One region of the Streptomyces sp. NPDC059785 genome, then DNA from elsewhere that is predicted to be linked to it. Evidence: riboswitches for the same ligand, from Rfam matches in the RefSeq annotation. Region 1 holds a riboswitch; each other region holds the start of a gene.
The links. A riboswitch is a leader RNA that binds a small molecule or an ion and turns the genes downstream of it on or off. The one in region 1 is predicted to bind cobalamin.

Region 1 (5,099 bases):
CCGCACCACCACCTGGCCCGCCGGCACCGCCAACCGACCCGCCGGCACCACCGCCCGGTCCGCCGACACCGCCAACCGACCCGCCGGCACCACCGCCCGGTCCGCCGACACCGCCAACCGACCCGCCGACACCACCGCCCGGTCCGCCGACACCGCCAACCGACCCGTCGCGGCCGGGCGCGTCGCGGCCGCGCCCGCCCCTGCGCCCGCCCTGTCCGTCGCCGTCACGGCCAAGCACGTCCTGCCCGTTGCCGTCGCGGCCGAGCACGTCACGACCGTGCCGGTCGGCACCAGCACTCGATCCGTCCGTATCGTCACCCGACGCGTCTCGACCACGCCCGCCTTCGCACCCGCCCTGTCCGTCGCCGTCGCCGTCGCCGTCACGGCCAAGCACGTCCTGCCCGTTGCCGTCGCGACGATGCCCGTCGCGACCATGCCCGTCGCGACCGTGGCCCTCGCGCGCGTGACCGTCACGCGCGTGGCCGTCACGCGCGTGCCCGTTGCGCGCGTGGCCGTCACACGCGTGGCCGTCGCCACCATGCCCGTCGCGTACGGGCCCGTCGCGTACGGGCCCGCCCCGCCCGCGCCCGCCCCGGTCGCGTTCCTCCCGGTCGCACCCGTCGTCGGTTGCCTGTTGCCGCTCGTTCCGGCAACCGGCAAATTCTTCTGCCGCCCCGTCCAGCCCCTGATTCACCTGCTACACCTGTCATCACGCCGTCGCTCTCCGAGTTCGTCAACTTACCGGGAGTGACGGCGCGTTCGGCGGGCTCACCGCTTCACGCCCGCATGCGGGTTGTGCGCCCTCGCCCCTCGTCCGGCATCCACCGGCACGTCCACCTCACCGGAGGTTCCGTCATGAACCGTCTCGCGGCACGCTGTCTGACCACGGCCGCCCTGCTCCCCGGGCTGCTCGCCGTACCCGCCCTCGCCGAGCCGCCCGCGGCCGCCGCGGCCCCCAGCCCGCTCCGGCAGGCCGTCGTGGACCGCGCCGAACGGGCCCTCACCACGTCCCACGCCTACAGGGAGACCCGTAACGGTCCGCGGAAGTGGAGCACGCCGGGCGACGCGCGGCACGACAACTACCTCGGCGGCGCCGACCGCAACGAGTACAACGGCTTCAACGGCGACTACTGGTGCGGCTACTTCGCCGCCGCCATGTGGAACAACCGGCGGGCGACGCCGGACAACTACAAGTCGTCGCGGGCCTGGGAGACCGGCGTCGGCGACCGCTTCTACGCCTACCGGCCCGGACGGCCCCCGCAGCGCGGCGACGTGATCGTGTGGCACAACCACAACCGGCGCGACCCCGAGGGCCATGTCGCGGTCGTCGTCGCCGTCGGCGGTTCCGGCGGCCGGACGGTCGTCACGATCGAGGGCAACGCCGGGCGCGGGTCCGACAGCATCACCAGGCGCGAGTACCGCTGGGCGGGCACGGACGGCCCCCGTATCCCCACCAACCCCGGCCTGAAGCTGCGCGGCTTCGCGTCCCGTTCCTGACCTCCCCTCCCCGACGGCGGCGGGCCCCGGAAAATGGGCGGCCCGTTGTCGTACCCCTCCGGCACACTGCGGACATGGACATCGTGATCAGGCGGGCGCGGCCCGGGGAGTACGAGGCGGTCGGCGAGGTCACCGCGCGGGCGTATCTCGGGGACGGGCTGCTGGACTTCGGGGAGAGCGATACGTACCTGACGGAGCTGCGCGACGTGGCGAAGCGTGCGGCGGCGGCCGAGGTACTGGTGGCCGTGGACGGTGCGGCAGGGACAAGCCCCGGCACCGCCGACGGCATCCTCGGCCCCGGCACCGTCGACGGCACCCTCGGCCCCGGCACCGCCGACGGCATCCTCGGCGGCGTCACCTTCGTCGCGACCGGCGGGCCGATGGCCGACATCGCGCGCGAGGGCGAGGCGGAGATACGGATGCTGGCGGTCGCCGCGGAGTCCCGCGGACGGGGCGCGGGCGAGGCGCTCGTGCGCGCCTGCGTCGAGCGCGCGCGGGCCACCGAGGGCTGTGTCCGCGTCGTGCTGTCCAGCCAGCGCACGATGCGCGCCGCCCACCGGATCTACGAGCGTCTGGGCTTCCGCCGTACCCCGGAGCGCGACTGGAACCCGCTGCCGGAGCTCGACGACATCGTGCTGATCACCTATGAGTTGACGCTCTGACACGCTCCGGAGACAGCCCGCGACACAAGATGTGGGGGTGGTAGCGCCGACCGGCACTAGATGTATGCTCATGCTCGCTGTCGCCGCAGGGGAATCCGGTGCGAATCCGGAACTGTCCCGCAACGGTGTACTTGTGCGTGTTCGCGCGCCCGGCCGGTCCCAGGACCACCGGTGCGTGTCCGCGCGCCTGGTCAGTCCGAGGACCTGCCGGCAGTGCGCCCGTACCGTCCGGTCCGGGTGCCGAATACGTCCGGGCCTCGTGGAATGGGCCGGTGGACGCGCGCGTACCCGTGCCACGGGCAGACGTGTGCCTTCGCTGCCCTGCCCTCGCCAGGCCCCGAGCCGAGCGAGGGAGAGCCCCACGTGACCATCGCGCCAGCCGATCCGGCCGCAGTGGCACCGTCCGCGGAACCGACGGGCACGGATACGGATACGGACGGTCCCGGTGCCGCGCTGCTGCGGACCCTGACCGACCTCACCGCCGACCTCCCCGACGCCGACCCGGGCCGGGTCGCCGCCGCCGCGCTGCGCGGCCGGTCCGCGCGGGCGGACATCACGGAGCTGCGGGAGCTGGCGATCGAGGCGGCGGCCGGCCTCATCTCCGAGGACCCCGCCTACTCGCGGCTCGCCGCCCGGCTGCTGACGCTCGCCATCGCCGCCGAGGCCGCCTCGCAGGGCGTCACGTCCTTCTCGTCCTCCGTCGCGACCGGCCACCGCGAGGGCCTGATCGCGGACCGCACCGCGGAGTTCGTGACGCTGCACGCGGCCCGCCTGGACGCGCTGGCCGACGCCGCCGCCGTGGCGGGCGCCGACGACCGCTTCGGCTACTTCGGCCTGCGCACCCTGCACAGCCGCTATCTGCTCCGCCACCCGATCACCCGGCGGGTGATCGAGACGCCCCAGCACTTCATGCTGCGCGTCGCCGCCGGGCTCGCCGAGGACGACACCGCCCGCTCGGTCGACGAGGTGGCCGCGCTGTACGGCCTGATGAGCCGGCTCGACTACCTGCCCTCCTCCCCCACCCTGTTCAACTCCGGTACGCGGCACCCCCAGATGTCGTCCTGCTACCTCCTCGACTCCCCGCTGGACGAGCTGGACTCCCTCTACGAGCGCTACCACCAGGTGGCCCGCCTGTCGAAGCACGCGGGCGGCATCGGACTGTCCTTCTCCCGCGTCCGCTCGCGCGGTTCGCTGATCCGCGGCACGAACGGGCACTCCAACGGCATCGTCCCGTTCCTGAAGACGCTGGACGCCTCGGTCGCCGCCGTGAACCAGGGCGGCCGGCGCAAGGGCGCCGCGGCCGTCTACCTGGAGACCTGGCACTCCGACATCGAGGAGTTCCTGGAGCTGCGCGACAACACCGGTGAGGACGCCCGCCGTACGCACAACCTGAACCTGGCGCACTGGATCCCGGACGAGTTCATGCGCCGGGTGGACGAGGACCGCGCGTGGTCACTGTTCTCGCCGTCCGACGTGCCGGAGCTGGTGGACCTGTGGGGCGCCGACTTCGACGCCGCGTACCGCGGGGCCGAGGAGGCGGGCCTCGCCAAGAAGACGATCCCGGCCCGTGAGCTGTACGGCCGCATGATGCGGACGCTCGCGCAGACCGGCAACGGCTGGATGACCTTCAAGGACGCCGCCAACCGCACCGCCAACCAGACGGCGGAGCCGGGGCACACCGTCCACTCCTCGAACCTGTGCACCGAGATCCTGGAGGTCACGGACGACGGGGAGACGGCCGTGTGCAACCTGGGGTCGGTCAACCTCGGCGCCTTCGTCGACACCGGCCGCCAGGACATCGACTGGGAACGCCTTGACGACACGGTCCGCACCGCCGTGACCTTCCTCGACCGGGTCGTGGACATCAACTTCTACCCGACCGAACAGGCGGGCCGCTCCAACTCCAAGTGGCGCCCGGTGGGCCTCGGCGTGATGGGGCTCCAGGACGTCTTCTTCAAGCTGCGGCTGCCGTTCGGGTCACCGGCGGCGAAGGCCCTGTCCACCCGGATCGCCGAGCGGATCATGCTCGCCGCGTACGAGGCGTCGGCCGGCCTGGCGGAGCGGAACGGCCCGCTGCCCGCCTGGGAGAAGACCCGTACCGCACGGGGCGTCCTGCACCCCGACCACTACGGCACCGAGCTGACCTGGCCCGAGCGCTGGGCCGCCCTGCGCACCCGGATCGCGGCCGTCGGCCTGCGCAACTCGCTGCTCCTGGCCATCGCGCCGACCGCGACGATCGCCTCCATCGCGGGCGTCTACGAATGCATCGAGCCGCAGGTGTCCAACCTGTTCAAGCGCGAGACGCTGTCCGGCGAGTTCCTCCAGGTCAACTCGTACCTGGTGGACGAGCTGAAGAGGCTCGGCGTGTGGGACGCGCAGACCCGGGAGGCGCTGCGCGAGTCGAACGGCTCGGTGCAGGGCTTCACCTGGGTGCCGCAGGAGGTCCGCGACCTGTACCGCACCGCGTGGGAGATCCCGCAGCGGGGTCTGATCGACATGGCCGCCGCCCGCACCCCGTTCATCGACCAGGCCCAGTCGCTGAACCTGTTCCTGGAGACGCCGACCATCGGCAAACTCTCCTCGATGTACGCGTACGCCTGGAAGTCGGGCCTGAAGACGACGTACTACCTGCGCTCGCGCCCCGCGACGCGCATCGCCCGCGCCGCGCAGGCGCAGGCCCGGTCCGAGCGGACCGTCCCCGTACCGCAGGCCGCCGACCCCGACGCGGTCGCCTGCTCCCTGGAAAACCCCGAGTCCTGCGAGGCCTGCCAGTAATGACCACCGCACCCGAGAAGACCGAGAAGAACCTGCTCGACCCGGGCTTCGAACTGACCCTGCGCCCCATGCGCTACCCGGACTTCTACGAGCGCTACCGGGACGCGATCAAGAACACGTGGACCGTGGAGGAGGTCGACCTGCACTCGGACGTCGCGGACCTCG
Region 2 (5,099 bases), on a different contig from region 1:
ATCATGAAGTGACGAGAAGGACTGACGTCACGAAGTGACAGGCTTGGCCTCGTGAAGTGAGCCGAGGAGCCGGCGCGCCGCCTCCTCCGGTCCCGGCACCACCGGCACGCCCTCCGGGACCGGCGGGCGCCGGATCATCACGACCGGTACCGCTGCCTCGCGTGCCGCCGTCAGCTTCGGCGCGGTGGCTTCTCCGCCGCTGTCCTTGGTGACGAGTACGTCGATCCGGTGCCGGCGCAGCAGCTCGCGCTCCCCGTCGAGGGCGAAGGGCCCGCGGGCGAGCAGCACCTCCATGTGCCGGGGGTGCGGAGGTTCGGGCGCGTCCACGGAACGGACCAGGAACCACAGGCCGTCCAGCTCCGCGAAGTCCGCGAGGCCCGTCCGCCCTGTGGTCAGGAACACCCGGCGGCCCAGCGCGGGCAGCAGCGCCGCCGCCTGTGCGGGCGAGGCCGCGTCGTGCCAGACGTCGCCCCGACCGGGGACCCAGCCGGGCCGCCGCACGGCGAGCAGGGGAACATGGGTGGTGGCGGCCGCCTCGGCCGCGTGGAAACCGATCGTCCGGGCGAAGGGGTGAGTGGCATCGACGAGTGCGTCCACCCGTTCCGCGCGCAGCCACCCGGCCAGTCCCCCGGCGCCGCCGAAGCCGCCCGTGCGGACCTCGCCAGGCGGCAGCCGGGGTGCGGCCACGCGTCCGGCGAGCGACGTCGTCACGCGCAGGTGCGGCGCCTCGGCGGCCAGGATCTCGGCGAGCCGGCGCGCCTCCGTCGTACCGCCGAGGATCAGGACGTGCACGGCGACGCCCGCCTCTCCTCGTTCGTCGGCCGCGGTGAAGCCATCTGCGATGCAGTCATCTGCGGTGGGACCTCCCCTGGGGGTGCGGTGTGAGCGGCGGTGCGGTGTGAGCGGCGGTGCGGCGAAGGGCGGCCGCGGCGCCCAACTCAAGCACACCGGGCTGCGGCCCGGCTGGACCACCGGTGCCTGCGCGACGGGCGCCGCCACCGCCGCGTACACGGCGCTGCTGACCGGTGACTTCCCGGATCCGGTGACGGTGACGCTGCCCAAGGGGCAGACCCCGGCGTTCGCGCTGGCGGCGGAGGAGCTGGGCGACGGCTCCGCGATGGCCGGGATCGTGAAGGACGCCGGTGACGATCCGGACGTCACGCACGGCGCGCTGGTACGGGCCACGGTGCGGCGGCTGCCGGCCGGTTCGGGCGTGGTCTTCCGGGCGGGCCCCGGCGTCGGCACCGTCACCCGGCCCGGACTGCCGCTGCCCGTCGGCGAACCGGCCGTCAACCCCGTCCCCCGGCAGATGATGCGCGACCACGTCGCCGAGGTCGCCCGCCGGTACGGCGACGGGGGCGACGTCGAGATCACCCTCTCCGTCGACCACGGCGAGGAGATCGCCCGCTCCACCTGGAACCCCCGGCTCGGCATCCTCGGCGGCCTGTCCATCCTCGGTACGACCGGGATCGTCGTGCCGTACTCGTGCTCGGCGTGGATCGACTCCATCCGGCGCGGGGTCGACGTGGCCCGCGCCGCCGGACGCACGCATGTGGCGGGCTGCACCGGCTCCACCTCGGAGAAGACCGTCGTCGCGGTGCACGGGCTGCCCGAGGACGCGCTGCTCGACATGGGCGACTTCGCGGGCGCGGTGCTGAAGTACGTACGCCGCCATCCTGTCGACCGGCTCACGGTCTGCGGCGGTTTCGCCAAGCTGTCGAAGCTGGCGGCCGGGCAGCTCGATCTGCACTCCGCCCGCTCGCAGGTCGACAAGGGCTTCCTCGCCGGACTGGCCCGCCGGGGCGGCGCCGACGAGGCGCTGGCCGCGCGGGTGGCCGGGGCCAACACGGGGCTCGCCGCGCTCCAGCTCTGCACGGCGGCCGGGGTCCCGCTCGGCGATCTGGTGGCGACGGCGGCGCGCGACGAGGCACTGGCCGTGCTGCGGGGCGCGCCCGTCGCGGTCGACGTGATCTGCATCGACCGGGCGGGCGGCATCGTGGGCCGCAGCTCGGTCCGCTAGGGCGTACCTGACGGAAGCCCCTGTCGCGAGCCCGGTCCGCCGGGCGGTCCGGGCTGCGCGGGCGGGCGTCGCCGTACGCCCCCGAGGGCTTCTTGCGGCTCCCCGCCTGCGGGGACTACTGTCACCACGCCTTGGTGCACGGGAAATCCGGTGTGATGCCGGTGCGGCCCTCGCCACTGTGATCGGGAAGTCCGGCTCCGGCCCTCGGACCTGTCGTCGACAGGATCCAACGGGCAGCCACTGGGTCCTCGGACCCGGGAAGGCGGAGCACGGATGTGGTACCCGTCAGCCAGGAGACCGGCCAAGGCACTTCAACCATCCACGAGGTGCTGGAGAGGGTCTGCTGAGTCATGCACATAGCCGAGGGTTTTCTGCCTCCGGCGCACGCGGTCGCCTGGGGCGTCGCGTCGGCGCCGTTCGTCGTCCACGGAGTCCGGTCACTCACCCGTGAGGTCAGAGAGCACCCCGAGAGCACACTGCTCCTGGGTGCCTCCGGTGCCTTCACGTTCGTCCTGTCGGCTCTCAAGCTGCCGTCCGTCACCGGCAGTTGTTCACATCCCACCGGCACCGGGCTCGGCGCGATCCTGTTCCGTCCGCCGATCATGGCGGTCCTCGGCACCATCACGCTGCTCTTCCAGGCGCTGCTGCTCGCGCACGGCGGCCTGACCACGCTCGGCGCCAACGTCTTCTCGATGGCGATCGTCGGCCCCTGGGCCGGGTACGGGACCTACCGGCTGCTGCGGCGCTTCGACGTCCCGCTGATGGTCGCCGTGTTCTTCGGCGCGTTCGTCGCCGACCTGTCCACCTACTGCGTCACCAGCGTGCAGCTCGCCCTGGCCTTCCCCGACCCGGGCAGCGGCTTCGCGGGCGCGCTCGGCAAGTTCGGCGCGATCTTCGCCGTCACGCAGATCCCGCTGGCGGTGAGCGAGGGCCTGCTCACGGTGCTGGTGATGCGGCTGCTGGTCCAGTCGAGCAAGGGCGAACTGACCCGGCTGGGCGTGCTCCTGGCCAAGGGCGGAAACCGTACGGGCACGGGTGCTGGTCCCGGATCCGGCTCCGGCTCCGGCTCCGGCTCCGAGGCGGTGGCCCGGTGAAGCGTCACACGAAGATCAACCTCCTGCTGCTGCTCGTCGTGGTCGCGCTCGCCGTGCTGCCGCTGGTGCTCGGTCTCGGCGACGGCAAGGAGGAGCCGTTCGCCGGTGCCGACGCCCAGGCGGAGACGGCGATCACCGAGCTCGAACCGGACTACGAGCCGTGGTTCTCGCCGCTGTACGAACCGCCGTCCGGCGAGATCGAGTCGGCGCTCTTCGCCCTCCAGGCGGCCATCGGCGCGGGCGTGCTCGCGTACTACTTCGGGCTGCGGCGCGGGCGGCGCCAGGGCGAACAGCGGGCGCGGGCGCAGGACGGTCTCCCGGAGGAGCGGGAGAGCGGGCCCGGCGCCGCCGCGGAGGACACCACGGCCGGGCGGCGGGCCTGATCCCCCGTGCTGCCGATCGACGCGGCGGCGTACAGCAGTCGCTGGCGCCGCCGCCACCCTGTGGACAAGGCGGTCCTCGGGCTCGGTCTGACCGTGCTCGCGATCTCCCTGCCGGCCTGGCCGGGCGCCGCCTTCGTCCTGGTCACGGCGCTCGTCCTGCTGCTCGGTCCGGCGGGCGTGCCGGGCCGCCGGCTGTGGCGCGCGTACCGGGTGCCGCTGGGCTTCTGCGTGACGGGGGCGGTCACTCTGCTCGTGCAGGTCGGCGGGCCGGGCCGTTTCGTCGCGTTCGCCGACGGCGGGCCGGTGCGCGCGGGTGAGCTGCTGCTGCGGACCTCGGCGGCCTCCCTGGGCGTCCTGCTGTTCGCGTTCACCACGCCCATGGCGGACCTGCTGCCACGCCTGGTGCGGGCGGGCGTGCCCGCGCCGGTCGTCGACGTCGCCCTGGTGACGTACCGCATGAGCTTCCTGCTCCTGGACTCGGTGCGCCGGATCCGTCAGGCGCAGGCGGCGCGGCTCGGGCACACCACGCGCGCGGCCGCCTGGCGGTCGCTGGCCGGGCTCGGCGCCACGGCGTTCGTCCGGGCCTTCGACCGGGCGGCGCGGCTCCAGACCGGGCTCGCGGGACGCGGTTACGACGGCACCCTGCGCGTCCTGGTGCCCGAGGCCCGCGTCTCCGTCCCCTTCACCGCGGCGAGCCTCGCCCTGCTCACGGCGGTGGCCGCACTGACCCTCGTACTGGAAAGGCCCCTGTCATGAACGAGCCCGCCCGGGAGTCCGTCGGCGAGCCCGCTCTCGTCGCGCTGCGGGGCGCGTTCTTCGCGTACGAGGAGGGGCCGCCGGTGTTCAGCGGGCTCGACTTCGGGATACGCGAGGGGCGTGCCCTGGCGCTCCTCGGCCGCAACGGCAGCGGCAAGACCACCCTGATGCGGCTGCTCAGCGGCGGGCTGCGGCCGGGCGACGGCCGGTTGACCGTCGAAGGGCGACCCGTCACGTACGACCGTAAGGGCCTGACCCGGCTGCGGACGACGGTGCAACTGGTCGTACAGGACCCGGACGACCAGCTCTTCGCCGCGTCCGTCGCCCAGGACGTGTCCTTCGGGCCGCTGAACCTCGGTCTGCCGGACGACGAGGTCCGCGCGCGCGTGGACGAGGCGCTGACCGCCCTGGACATCGCCGCCCTCGCCGACCGGCCCACCCACCTCCTCTCCTACGGGCAGCGCAAGCGCACCGCCATCGCGGGCGCGGTCGCCATGCGCCCACGGGTACTGGTCCTGGACGAGCCGACCGCCGGACTCGACCCCGACGGGCAGGAGCGGCTGCTCGGCACGCTCGACGGGCTGCGCGCCACCGGTACCACCGTCGTCATGGCCACCCACGACGTGGACCTCGCCCTGCGCTGGGCCGACGACGTCGCCCTGCTCACCGCCTCCGGCGCGCACACCGGACCCGCCGCCGTCATGCTGGCCCGCACCGACCTGCTGGCGCGGGCCGGGCTACGGCTCCCGTGGGGCGTCGCCGTGACCCGGCTGCTGCGTGAACAGGGCCTGTTGGGCGACACGGCCGCCGGTCCCGGGACCCCGGAAGAACTCGCCGCCCTGTTCC
Region 3 (5,099 bases), on a different contig from region 1:
GCCGCCCTCGCTCGGTCTCGGCGACCCGGCCGACCGGTTCTTCCACAACACCCCCGCCCGGATCGTGCGGGCCGCCCGCTGGGTCCGCACCGACGCTCCCGACGACGTCGGCGCGCTCCTCAAGGGCGCCATGGGCGGCCTGCTCAGAGAGCGACTGCGCGGTCTGCGCGGTCCCGCATAGCCGGTCGCGCCGCCGCCGTGCACGGTCCGGCAGGCGCTCGTGCCGTCACCGCGCACCGGCCGGCCGTCCCGGCCGACGACAAGGAGAGAGCACGTGGACTCAACGGGCACTTCAGCACGCGACGACCTCGCGCCGTCCGAGAGGGAGACGTACGACGTCGCGATCCTCGGCTCCGGTGTCGCCGGATCGCTGCTCGGGGCGATCCTGGCGCGGCACGGCAGCAAGGTCCTGCTCCTGGACGCCGGCTCGCACCCGCGCTTCGCGATCGGCGAGTCGACGATCCCGTTCACCCTGGTGTCGCTGCGCACCCTCGCGGAACGCTACGACGTCCCCGAGATCGCCGCGCTCGCCTCGTTCACCGACACCACCCGCACCATCGGCCCCCGCTTCGGCGTCAAGCGGCACTTCGGCTTCCTGCTGCACCACGAGGACGCGCCGCAGAACCCGCGCGAGGTCAACGAGTTCAACACCCCGCCCCAGCTCCTGCACGAGGCCGCCCACCTGTTCCGCCAGGACACCGACTCCTGGCTCTTCCAGGTCGCCGTCAAGTACGGCTGCCGGGCCCGGCAGAACTTCTTCGTCGACGACATCGACTTCGACGGCTCCGGGGTCACCCTGGCCGGGCGCGGCGGCGAGTACCGGGCACGCTACCTCGTGGACGCCAGCGGCTTCCGCTCACCGGTGGCGGAGAAGTTCGGCCTGCGCGAGGACCCCTGCCGGTTCAAGCACCACTCGCGCTCCATCTGGAACCACGTCGTCGACCTCACCCCCACCGACCGGCTCTTCGACCACCTCCCGGACAGCCAGCGCCCGCCCGTTCCCTGGTACGAGGGCACCGTGCACCACATGTTCGACCGCGGCTGGGCCTGGGTCATCGGCTTCAACAACAACAAGTGGTCCAAGAACCCGCTGTGCAGCGTCGGCATGACCGTCGACCCGCGCCGCTTTCCCAAGCCCGGAGGAGTCGCCCCCGAGGAGGACTTCGCCCGGCTCGCGGCACCCTTCCCCGACATCGTCCGGCAGTTCGAGGGCATGAAGCCGGTACGGGAATGGACCTCGACCGGACGGCTCCAGTACTCCTCCCGGCAGACCGCGGGCGACCGCTGGTTCCTGCTCTCGCACGCCGCGGGCTTCCTCGACCCGCTGTTCTCCCGCGGTCTGTCCAACACCACCGAGGCCCTGAACGTGCTGGCCCGGCGGCTGCTGCGCGCGGTGCGGGACGACGACTTCTCCGGCGACCGGTTCGCCCCCGTGGACCGGCTCCAGCAGTCGCTGTTCGACTACAACGACTCCCTGGTGAACTCGGCCTTCATCTCCTGGTGCGACTACGACCTGTGGAGCGCGGTCTTCCGGATCTGGGCCTGGGGCGCCAACGCGGGCGTCTACCGGATGCAGACCGCGCTGACCAAGTTCCGCAAGGACGGCCGCGACCAGCACTTCACCGACCTGGAGGAGGTGCCCTACCCGGGCCTGTACTGGCCCGACCACGACGGCTTCGCCGAGCTGTACGAGACGATGGTCAAGAGCTGCGAGGCGGTCGAGGCCGGTGCCGTCACCGCCGCGGACGCCGCCGACCTGCTCTACGACCGGCTGCTCGCGGCCGACTTCGTACCCAAGCACTTCGGGTACGCCGAGCGCGACGTCCGCTTCCTGAACCCGCAGCCCAGGACGCTGCTGCGGATGGTCCGCTGGGCCGCCACCGAGGCCGACCCCGTCGTCCGCAGGCTCGTCCTGGGCAACGGACGGGAGGCGGTCAAGGCCCGGCTGCGCGGCAAGAAGCTGTTCTGACGTACGGACGTACGGACGTACGGACGTACGGACGTGAGGACGTGAGGACGTGAGGACGTGAGGACGTGAGGACGTGAGGACGTAAGGGTGCAAGGACACAGGGCGGCCGCCCGGCGCGGGCGGCCGCCCACCGGCCCGTGGCGGAGCCGCCGGACGGCCCCGGGGTCCGCGTGAACCGGCCGGCGGGACCCCTTGATAGGGTTCCGGAGCCAGTCGAGCCACATCCGAGGCCAGGGAATCCGGTGCGAATCCGGAACTGACGCGCAGCGGTGAGGGGGACGGGCGGGGCATCGACGCCACTGGGAGCAGCGCCCGCGACGGCCGTACGGCCGGCACGGACAGTTCCCGGGAAGGCGCCCCGGCCGGACGAACCCGAGTCCGAAGACCTGCTGGCCCCTCCGCGCCCCCGTGCGGGGAGGACGTCCGTAGGCCAGGCTCCGCGTCCGAGCCCCGACAACCGAGGCATGCCCGTGCTCCGCATTCCCCCGCTCCGTGCCCCCCGCCGCACCGCGGCCCTGCTCCTCGCCCCCGCACTGCTGCTCACCGCCTGCGGCGGCTCCGGCGCCGACGGCGCGAAGGCGGAGGAGTCCGCCGCCGGATACCCCCGCACCATCGACAACTGCGGCCGCCAGGTCACCCTGAAGTCGGCCCCGCGGCACGCCGTCTCCCTCAACCAGGGCAGCACCGAGATCCTGCTCTCCCTCGGCCTCGGGGACCGGCTCGCGGGCACCGCGACCTGGACCGACCCGGTGATGAAGGGCCTGGAGAAGGCGAACGCGAAGGTGCCGCGGCTCGCGGACAACAACCCCTCGTTCGAGAAGGTGCTGGACGCCGAGCCCGACTTCGTCACCGCGTCCTTCGTCTCCACGCTCGGCAAGGGCGGCGTCGCCACCCGCGACCAGTTCGAGGACCTGGGCGTGCCCACGTACGTCTCGCCCGCCGACTGCTCCGACGGCGGCAAGGACAACGACAGCGGCGGCGACGGCTCCCGCGGCAAGGCGCTCACCCTCGACACCGTCTACGGCGAGATACGCGACCTCGCGCACGCCTTCGGCGTCGACGCGCGCGGCGAGAAGCTCGTCGCCGGGCTGAAGCAACGGGTGAGTGAGGCGACCGACGGGCTCGACGCCTCGGGCGTCTCCCTCATGTACTGGTTCGCCAACTCCCAGTCGCCCTACCTCGCCGGCTGCTGCGGCGCCCCCGGCGCCATCACCCGCGCCCTCGGCGCCGAGAACGTCTTCTCCGACACCCACGACGAGTGGCCGCAGATCAACTGGGAGACCGTCGCCGACCGCGACCCCGACGTCATCGTCCTCGGTGACCTGACCCGCAAGTCGCAGACCGCCGAGACCGCCGAGGCGAAGATCCACTTCCTGGAGACCAACGCCGCCACCCGCAACCTCACCGCGGTGAAGAAGAAGCGGTACGTCCTGCTCAGCGGGCAGGCGATGAACCCGTCCATCCGCACGGTCGAGGGGATCGAGCAGGTCGCGGCGGGGCTGCGCGACTTCGGGCTCGCGAAGTGAGGAAGCACATGGGGCCGCGTCCGGAGCCGACGCCGCATTCGGGTACGGCGCCGTGTCCGGACACGGCGCCGCGCCTGTGGGTGCGTACCGCGCTGCTCACGGCCGGCGGGCTGCTCGCGCTCGTGGTGTCCGTCGCCCTGGCCGTCACCATCGGGCCCGCCGACATCTCCACGGCCGACGTCTGGGCGGCCGCCGCCGCCCACCTCGGCCTCGGCGAGAGCACGCTCGCGCCACTGCGGGACGGCATCGTGTGGAACCTGCGCATGCCCCGCACCCTGCTCGCCGCCGTGTGCGGGGCGGGGCTCGCGCTGTGCGGGGCGGTCATGCAGTCGCTGCTGCGCAATCCGCTGGCCGACCCGTTCGTGCTCGGCGTCTCCTCCGGCGCGTCCACCGGCGCCGTCGCCGTCGTCGTGCTCGGGGTGGGCGGCGGCGCCGTCTCGCTCTCCGCGGGCGCGTTCGCCGGGGCGCTGCTCTCCTTCGGGCTCGTACTGCTGCTCAGCCACAGCCTCGGCGGCAGCACCGACCGGGTCGTCCTCTCCGGGGTCGCAGCCATGCAGCTGTTCTCCGCGCTCACCTCGTTCGTAGTGCTGACCTCCGCCGACGCCGAGACCACCCGGGGCGTGCTGTTCTGGCTGCTCGGCTCGCTCACCGGGGCCGGCTGGGGCGAGGTGCTGCTGTGCGCGGTGCTGCTCGCCGCGGTGCTGCTGGTCTGCCTCGGGCACGCCCGCACCCTGGACGCGTTCGCGTTCGGCGAGGAGGCCGCGGCGGCGCTCGGCGTACGGGTGGCCAGGACCCGGCTGATCCTGCTCTGCGCCACGGCGCTGCTCACCGCGGCCCTGGTCGCCTGCGCCGGTGCGATCGGCTTCGTCGGCCTGGTGCTGCCGCACGCGACCCGCGCCCTCACCGGCCCCGGCCACGCCCGCCTGCTGCCGGTCACGGCGCTGGCCGGCGCCGTCTTCCTGGTCTGGGTGGACACCGCCGCCCGCACCGTCATCGACCCCCAGGAGGTCCCCGTGGGCGTGGTGACGTCCCTCATCGGCGTACCGGCGTTCGTCGCGGTGCTGTACCGGGGCCGGAGGAAGACGTGACGGGCGCCGGTCCCGGGGGGCGGGCACGGGCGACGGGCCCTGCCGGGGCGGGCCGTCCCGGTGGGGTGGGCGGGGCGCCGGTTGCGGGGGAGGGGCGGGATCCGGGCGTCGTGGACGACGCCTGTACCGGCGTTCGTCGCGGTGCTGTACCGGGGCCGGAGGAAGACGTGACGGGCGCCGGTCCCGGGGGGCGGGCACGGGCGACGGGCCCCGCCGGGGCGGACCGTCCCGCTGAAACGGACCGTCCCGCCGCGACGGACCGTCCCGGCGGGGTGGGCGGGGCGCCGGTCCCGGGGGAGGAGCAGGCTCCGGGTGCTCTGGACGGCGGGCTGCGGGCCGAGCGGGTCGGGTGGCGGGTCGGCGGGCGGCTCGTCGTCGACGGGGTCACCCTCGTGCTGCGGCCCGGCGAGACGGTCGGGCTGCTCGGGCCCAACGGGTCCGGGAAGTCGACCCTGCTCCGGCTGCTCGCCGGTGTCCTCGCCCCCTCCGCCGGAGTCGTCACCCTGGACGGCCGGC
Region 4 (5,099 bases), on a different contig from region 1:
CGCAGCAGTACAACGGCTCGCGCGCCGCGGGCCTGCTCCGCGGCGCGTACCACTTCGCCGTCCCGAACAAGTCGTCCGGCACCGCGCAGGCCGCGTTCTTCGTGCGCCACGGGGGCGGCTGGCGCGCGGACGGCCGGACGCTGCCGCCCGCGCTGGACATCGAGCACAACCCGTACAGCAGGAAGAAGAAGTGCTACGGCCTCAGCAAGGCGCGGATGGTCCACTGGATCGCGGCCTTCAGCAACGAGGTGAAGCGCCGGACCGGCCGCCGCCCGGTGATCTACACGACCACGCTCTGGTGGAACAAGTGCACCGGCGGCAGCCGCGCCTTCGCGGCGAACCATCCGCTCTGGCTCGCCCGCTACGACGCTGGGAGCGCGGGGGCGCTGCCGGCCGGCTGGTCGTTCTGGACCTTCTGGCAGTACGACAACCGGGGCCGGCTGCCGGGTGACCAGAATCTCTTCAACGGCTCCATGAACCAGCTGCGGAAACTCGCGAGCGGATAGCGAAACCGCGAAGGCCATAAGCGGGGGCCATACGCGAGGCCGTACGCGAGGCCATGAGCGGAGACGCAGATTCCACCTTTGTTCGGTCCGGCGGGCCGTCACTCCCTCGTAAGTGGAGTGGCGGCCCGCCGATTGGGTCACCCCACCGCCCGCCTCAGTTCATCTTCCGTTCACCCTGGTTGCCTACGTTCAGCCTGCCACTGACGTCCAACAGAAGCCTGGGTAAATGGAACACATCACGCTTCTCCTCGGGATCGTGATCGTCACCGCTCTCGTGTTCGATTTCACGAACGGTTTCCACGACACCGCCAACGCGATGGCCACCACCATCTCGACCGGCGCACTCAAGCCCAAGGTCGCGGTGGCCATGTCCGCCGTCCTCAACCTTGTCGGCGCGTTCCTGTCCGTCGAAGTCGCCAACACGATCTCCAAAGGTCTCGTCGACGAATCCGGCATCCAGCCAGAGGTGATCTTCGCGGCGCTCGTCGGCGCGATCCTCTGGAACCTGCTGACCTGGCTCGTCGGACTCCCCTCCAGCTCCTCCCACGCCCTGATGGGCGGTCTGATCGGCGCCACCATCGCCTCGGCCGGCACGGCCGCAGTGCACGGCGGCGTACTGGTCACCAAGGTGCTGATCCCGGCCGTCGCGGCCCCCGTGGTCGCGGGCGTCGCGGCACTGATCGCCACCCGCATGTCGTACGCGCTCGGCGCCAAGGCCGGCGGCAGGTCCACCGAGAAGGGCTACCGCGCCGGCCAGATCGCCTCCGCGGGCCTGGTCTCGCTGGCCCACGGCACCAACGACGCCCAGAAGACGATGGGCATCATCACCCTGGCCCTGGTCGCAGGCGGCGCCGTCGCCCCCGACTCCGACCCGCCGGTCTGGGTCATCCTCTCGGCCGGCTGCGCCATCGCGCTCGGCACCTACCTGGGCGGCTGGCGCATCATCCGCACGATGGGCAAGGGCCTGACCGACCTCCAGCCGCAGCAGGGCTTCGCCGCCCAGACCAGCGCGGCCACGGTCATCCTCGCCTCCTCCCACATCGGCTTCTCGCTCTCCACCACGCACTCCGTCTCGGGCTCCGTGATGGGCGCGGGCCTCGGCCGCAAGGGCGGCGTGGTCCGCTGGTCCACCGCCACCCGGATGTGCGTCGCCTGGGTCCTGACCCTGCCGGCCGCCGCTGTCGTCGGCGCCCTCGCCGAGTGGGTGACCGGCTTCGGCGACTGGGGCACCGCCCTCGTCGCCGTCTTCCTGATCGCCTCCTGCACCGCGATCTGGCTGGTCTCCCGCCGCGGCGAGGTCGTCGACCACACCAACGTCAACGAGCCGGACGCCGATGCCGAGCCCGCCGGTGTGGTGACCGCGGCCATCGCCGCCGTCACCCCGCCCCCGGCCGGCCCCGTGACCGGGACACTCACGGCAACCGTCCCGGCGACCACCGACACCCCGGCGGCCCCGAAGGCCCCCGAGGCCGTGGCCTGACCTCCAAGGACCAAGGAAGCAGCATGAACATCGACTGGGCAGCCCTCGGCTCCGTCTTCGGAGTCAGCCTCGTGGTGACCGTGGTCCTCGTCGGCCTCTTCACCCTGGGCATACTCGGCCTCTCCAAGCGCGAGTCCGCTACCGCGCAGGGCGGATCCGCGGCCCTCGCGGCCACCGGCGCCTGCGTCTGCTTCGCCGCGTGCGCGGCGGCGGTGGCGTACGGGATCTATCTGATCGTCGCCTGACGGCAGGGACCGGAGGCGACGACAAGGGGGACTTCCGAGGCGGGGTGCGGGACCGGAGCGGGTCCCGCACCCCGCCTCCGTGTGGGCCTCGGCACACTGTCCCCGCGCAGGTCAACAGCAAGTTGACGGGTGTTCTCAGCGCGTGGTGAACTGCCAAGGCCAAGTACGGCGGCAGGAGAGGAAGCCCGGTGCGAATCCGGCGCGGTCCCGCCACTGTCACCGGGGAGAACCTCCCCGGGAGCCAGGAACTCTCACCGCCGGTCTCGTCGAACCAGGGCGTGGACACCCTGAGTGAGGACATATCGCCATGCGCGGCTGCCCGGTGCCGTTCCCGTTCCGTGCGTTCAGTGCGTTCCGTACCAGGTGTTCCGGCCGTACGAGGGTGACGGTGCCAGGTCCCGGCTCCGCCGGCGCGGGCATCGGCTGAACCGATGGGTGCCGATCGCGTCTTCGCGTACGGCGCCGCCGCCGGCCTCCTCGGTGACCTGCTCCTCGGCGATCCCCGCCGCGGGCATCCCGTCGCCGTGTTCGGCCGGGCCGCCGGTGCCGTCGAGCGCGTGCTGTGGCGGGACGACCGGGGCCGCGGCGCGCTGCACACCGCCGTCTGCGTGGGCTCGGCCGTCGGGCTCGCCGCGCTGGCCGACCGCTCCGTACGCCGCTCCCGCGCCGCCTCCGTCGCACTGACCGCCGCCGCCACCTGGGCCGTCGTCGGCGGCACCAGCCTGGCCCGGGAGGCCCGCGCCATCGGCGGCGCGCTCGCCGCCGGGGACATCGACGTCGCACGCGAACGGCTGCCGCACCTGTGCGGGCGCGATCCGCAGGCGCTGGACGCCGACGGGATCGCGCGGGCGGTGGTCGAGTCCGTCGCCGAGAACACCTCCGACGCCGTGGTCGGCGCCCTCATGTGGGGGGCCGCCGCCGGGGTCCCGGGGCTGGTCGGCTTCCGCGCCGTCAACACTCTCGACGCCATGGTCGGGCACAAGTCCCCCCGTTACCGCCGCTACGGCTGGGCCTCCGCGCGCCTCGACGACGTCGCGGGCTGGCCCGGCGCGCGGCTGACCGCCGTGCTCGCCACCGTCGCGGGCGGCGACCCGCGGGGCGCCCTGCGCGCCTGGCGGGCCGACGCGAGGAAGCACCCGAGCCCCAACGCCGGACCCGTCGAGGCCTCCTTCGCGGGCGCGCTCGGGGTCCGGCTCGGCGGGACGCTGTCGTACGGCGGCCGGGTCGAGCACCGGCCGGTGCTCAACGAAGACGGCCGGTCCGTGGAGATTGGCGACGTCGAACGGGCCGTACGGCTGTCGCGGCGGGTGGGCTGGCTGGCCCTCGGCGTCTGCGCAACAGGACGGCTGCTGGGGCGACGCCTGCACGCATCACGGCTACGAGGAGGCAGATGATGAGCGGCGGCGGACTACTGGTCGCGGGCACCACCTCCGACGCGGGCAAGAGCGTCGTCACCGCCGGGATCTGCCGGTGGCTGGTACGGCAGGGCGTCAAGGTCGCGCCGTTCAAGGCGCAGAACATGTCCCTCAACTCCTTCGTCACCCGCGAGGGCGCCGAGATCGGACGGGCGCAGGCCATGCAGGCCCAGGCGTGCCGGATCGAGCCGACCGCGCTGATGAACCCCGTACTGCTCAAGCCCGGCGGCGACCGCAGCAGCCAGGTCGTGCTGATGGGCAAGCCGGTCGGCGAGATGAGCGCGCGCGGCTACCACGGCGGCCGGCAGCAGGCGCTGCTCGGCACCGTCCTGGACTGCCTGGCCGAGTTGCGGGGCACGTATGACGCGGTGATCTGCGAGGGGGCCGGCAGTCCCGCCGAAATCAATCTGCGCCGCACCGACATCGTGAACATGGGCATCGCCCGCAACGCGCGGCTGCCCGTGCTCGTCGTCGGCGACATCGACCGCGGCGGCGTCTTCGCCTCCTTCTTCGGCACCGTCGCGCTGCTGAGCCGCGAGGACCAGGAACTCGTCGCCGGTTTCCTGGTGAACAAGTTCCGCGGCGACGTCTCCCTGCTGGAGCCGGGCCTCGACATGCTGAAGGACCTCACCGGCCGCCCCTCCTACGGCGTGCTGCCGTTCCGGCACGGGCTCGGTATCGACGAGGAGGACGGACTCCGTGTCTCGCTGCGCGGCGCCGTCCGCGAGTCCGCGGTCTCCTCCCCCGTCGGCGAGGACATCCTCCGCGTCGCCGTCTGCGCCGTCCCGCTGATGTCCAACTTCACCGACGTCGACGCGCTGGCCGCCGAGCCCGGCGTCGTCGTGCGGTTCGTGGACCGCCCCGAGGAACTGGCCGACGCCGATCTCGTCGTCGTACCCGGCACCCGCGGCACGGTGAAGGCCCTGCGGTGGCTGCGCGAGCGCGGGCTCGCGGACGCGATCGCGCGGCGGGCCGCCGAGGGACGGCCCGTGCTCGGCGTCTGCGGCGGCTTCCAGATCCTCGGCGAGCACATCGAGGACGAGATCGAGTCCCGCGCGGGCGCCGTCGACGCCCTCGGCCTGCTGCCCGTACGCGTGCGGTTCGCGCGCGAGAAGACCCTGACCAGGCCGGCGGGCGAAGCCCTCGGCGAGCGCGTCGAGGGCTACGAGATCCACCACGGCGTCGCGGACGTGCGCGGCGGCGAACCCTTCTTGGACGGCTGCCGGGTCGGCGCCGTCTGGGGTACGCACTGGCACGGCTCGCTGGAGTCCGACGGATTCCGGCGCGCCTTCCTGCGCGAGGTGGCGGCCGCCGCGGGACGCCGCTTCACACCGGCCGCCGGTACATCCTTCGCCGCGCTGCGCGAGGAGCAGCTCGACCTGCTCGGCGATCTGATCGAGGAACACGCGGACACGGACGCGCTGTGGCGGCTCATCGAGTCGGGCGCGCCCCA

Region 2: another riboswitch for cobalamin. It lies ahead of ACFV6E_RS08630 (energy-coupling factor ABC transporter permease); the one in region 1 lies ahead of ACFV6E_RS15300 (ribonucleoside-diphosphate reductase subunit alpha).
Region 3: another riboswitch for cobalamin. It lies ahead of ACFV6E_RS41395 (ABC transporter substrate-binding protein); the one in region 1 lies ahead of ACFV6E_RS15300 (ribonucleoside-diphosphate reductase subunit alpha).
Region 4: another riboswitch for cobalamin. It lies ahead of ACFV6E_RS16470 (cobalamin biosynthesis protein); the one in region 1 lies ahead of ACFV6E_RS15300 (ribonucleoside-diphosphate reductase subunit alpha).

Annotation. Positions count from the first base shown of each region.
Region 1 is NZ_JBHWHV010000016.1:111,760-116,858, reverse strand. It holds gene ACFV6E_RS15315 (hypothetical protein) at 1-751, shown strand, start outside; gene ACFV6E_RS15310 (CHAP domain-containing protein) at 856-1,497, shown strand; gene ACFV6E_RS15305 (GNAT family N-acetyltransferase) at 1,572-2,159, shown strand; cobalamin riboswitch at 2,181-2,386, shown strand; gene ACFV6E_RS15300 (ribonucleoside-diphosphate reductase subunit alpha) at 2,523-4,934, shown strand; gene ACFV6E_RS15295 (ribonucleotide-diphosphate reductase subunit beta) at 4,934-5,099, shown strand, end outside.
Region 2 is NZ_JBHWHV010000008.1:106,985-112,083, reverse strand. It holds gene ACFV6E_RS08640 (cobalt-precorrin-6A reductase) at 28-792, opposite strand; gene ACFV6E_RS08635 (cobalt-precorrin-5B (C(1))-methyltransferase) at 842-2,020, shown strand; cobalamin riboswitch at 2,136-2,341, shown strand; gene ACFV6E_RS08630 (energy-coupling factor ABC transporter permease) at 2,371-3,114, shown strand; gene ACFV6E_RS08625 (energy-coupling factor ABC transporter substrate-binding protein) at 3,111-3,497, shown strand; gene cbiQ (cobalt ECF transporter T component CbiQ) at 3,504-4,253, shown strand; gene ACFV6E_RS08615 (energy-coupling factor ABC transporter ATP-binding protein) at 4,250-5,099, shown strand, end outside.
Region 3 is NZ_JBHWHV010000104.1:5,899-10,997, reverse strand. It holds gene ACFV6E_RS41405 (NAD(P)/FAD-dependent oxidoreductase) at 1-181, shown strand, start outside; gene ACFV6E_RS41400 (NAD(P)/FAD-dependent oxidoreductase) at 275-1,969, shown strand; cobalamin riboswitch at 2,163-2,378, shown strand; gene ACFV6E_RS41395 (ABC transporter substrate-binding protein) at 2,434-3,495, shown strand; gene ACFV6E_RS41390 (FecCD family ABC transporter permease) at 3,504-4,583, shown strand; gene ACFV6E_RS41385 (ABC transporter ATP-binding protein) at 4,856-5,099, shown strand, end outside.
Region 4 is NZ_JBHWHV010000018.1:83,138-88,236, reverse strand. It holds gene ACFV6E_RS16485 (lysozyme) at 1-506, shown strand, start outside; gene ACFV6E_RS16480 (anion permease) at 733-1,986, shown strand; gene ACFV6E_RS16475 (hypothetical protein) at 2,010-2,231, shown strand; cobalamin riboswitch at 2,360-2,503, shown strand; gene ACFV6E_RS16470 (cobalamin biosynthesis protein) at 2,663-3,625, shown strand; gene ACFV6E_RS16465 (cobyric acid synthase) at 3,625-5,099, shown strand, end outside.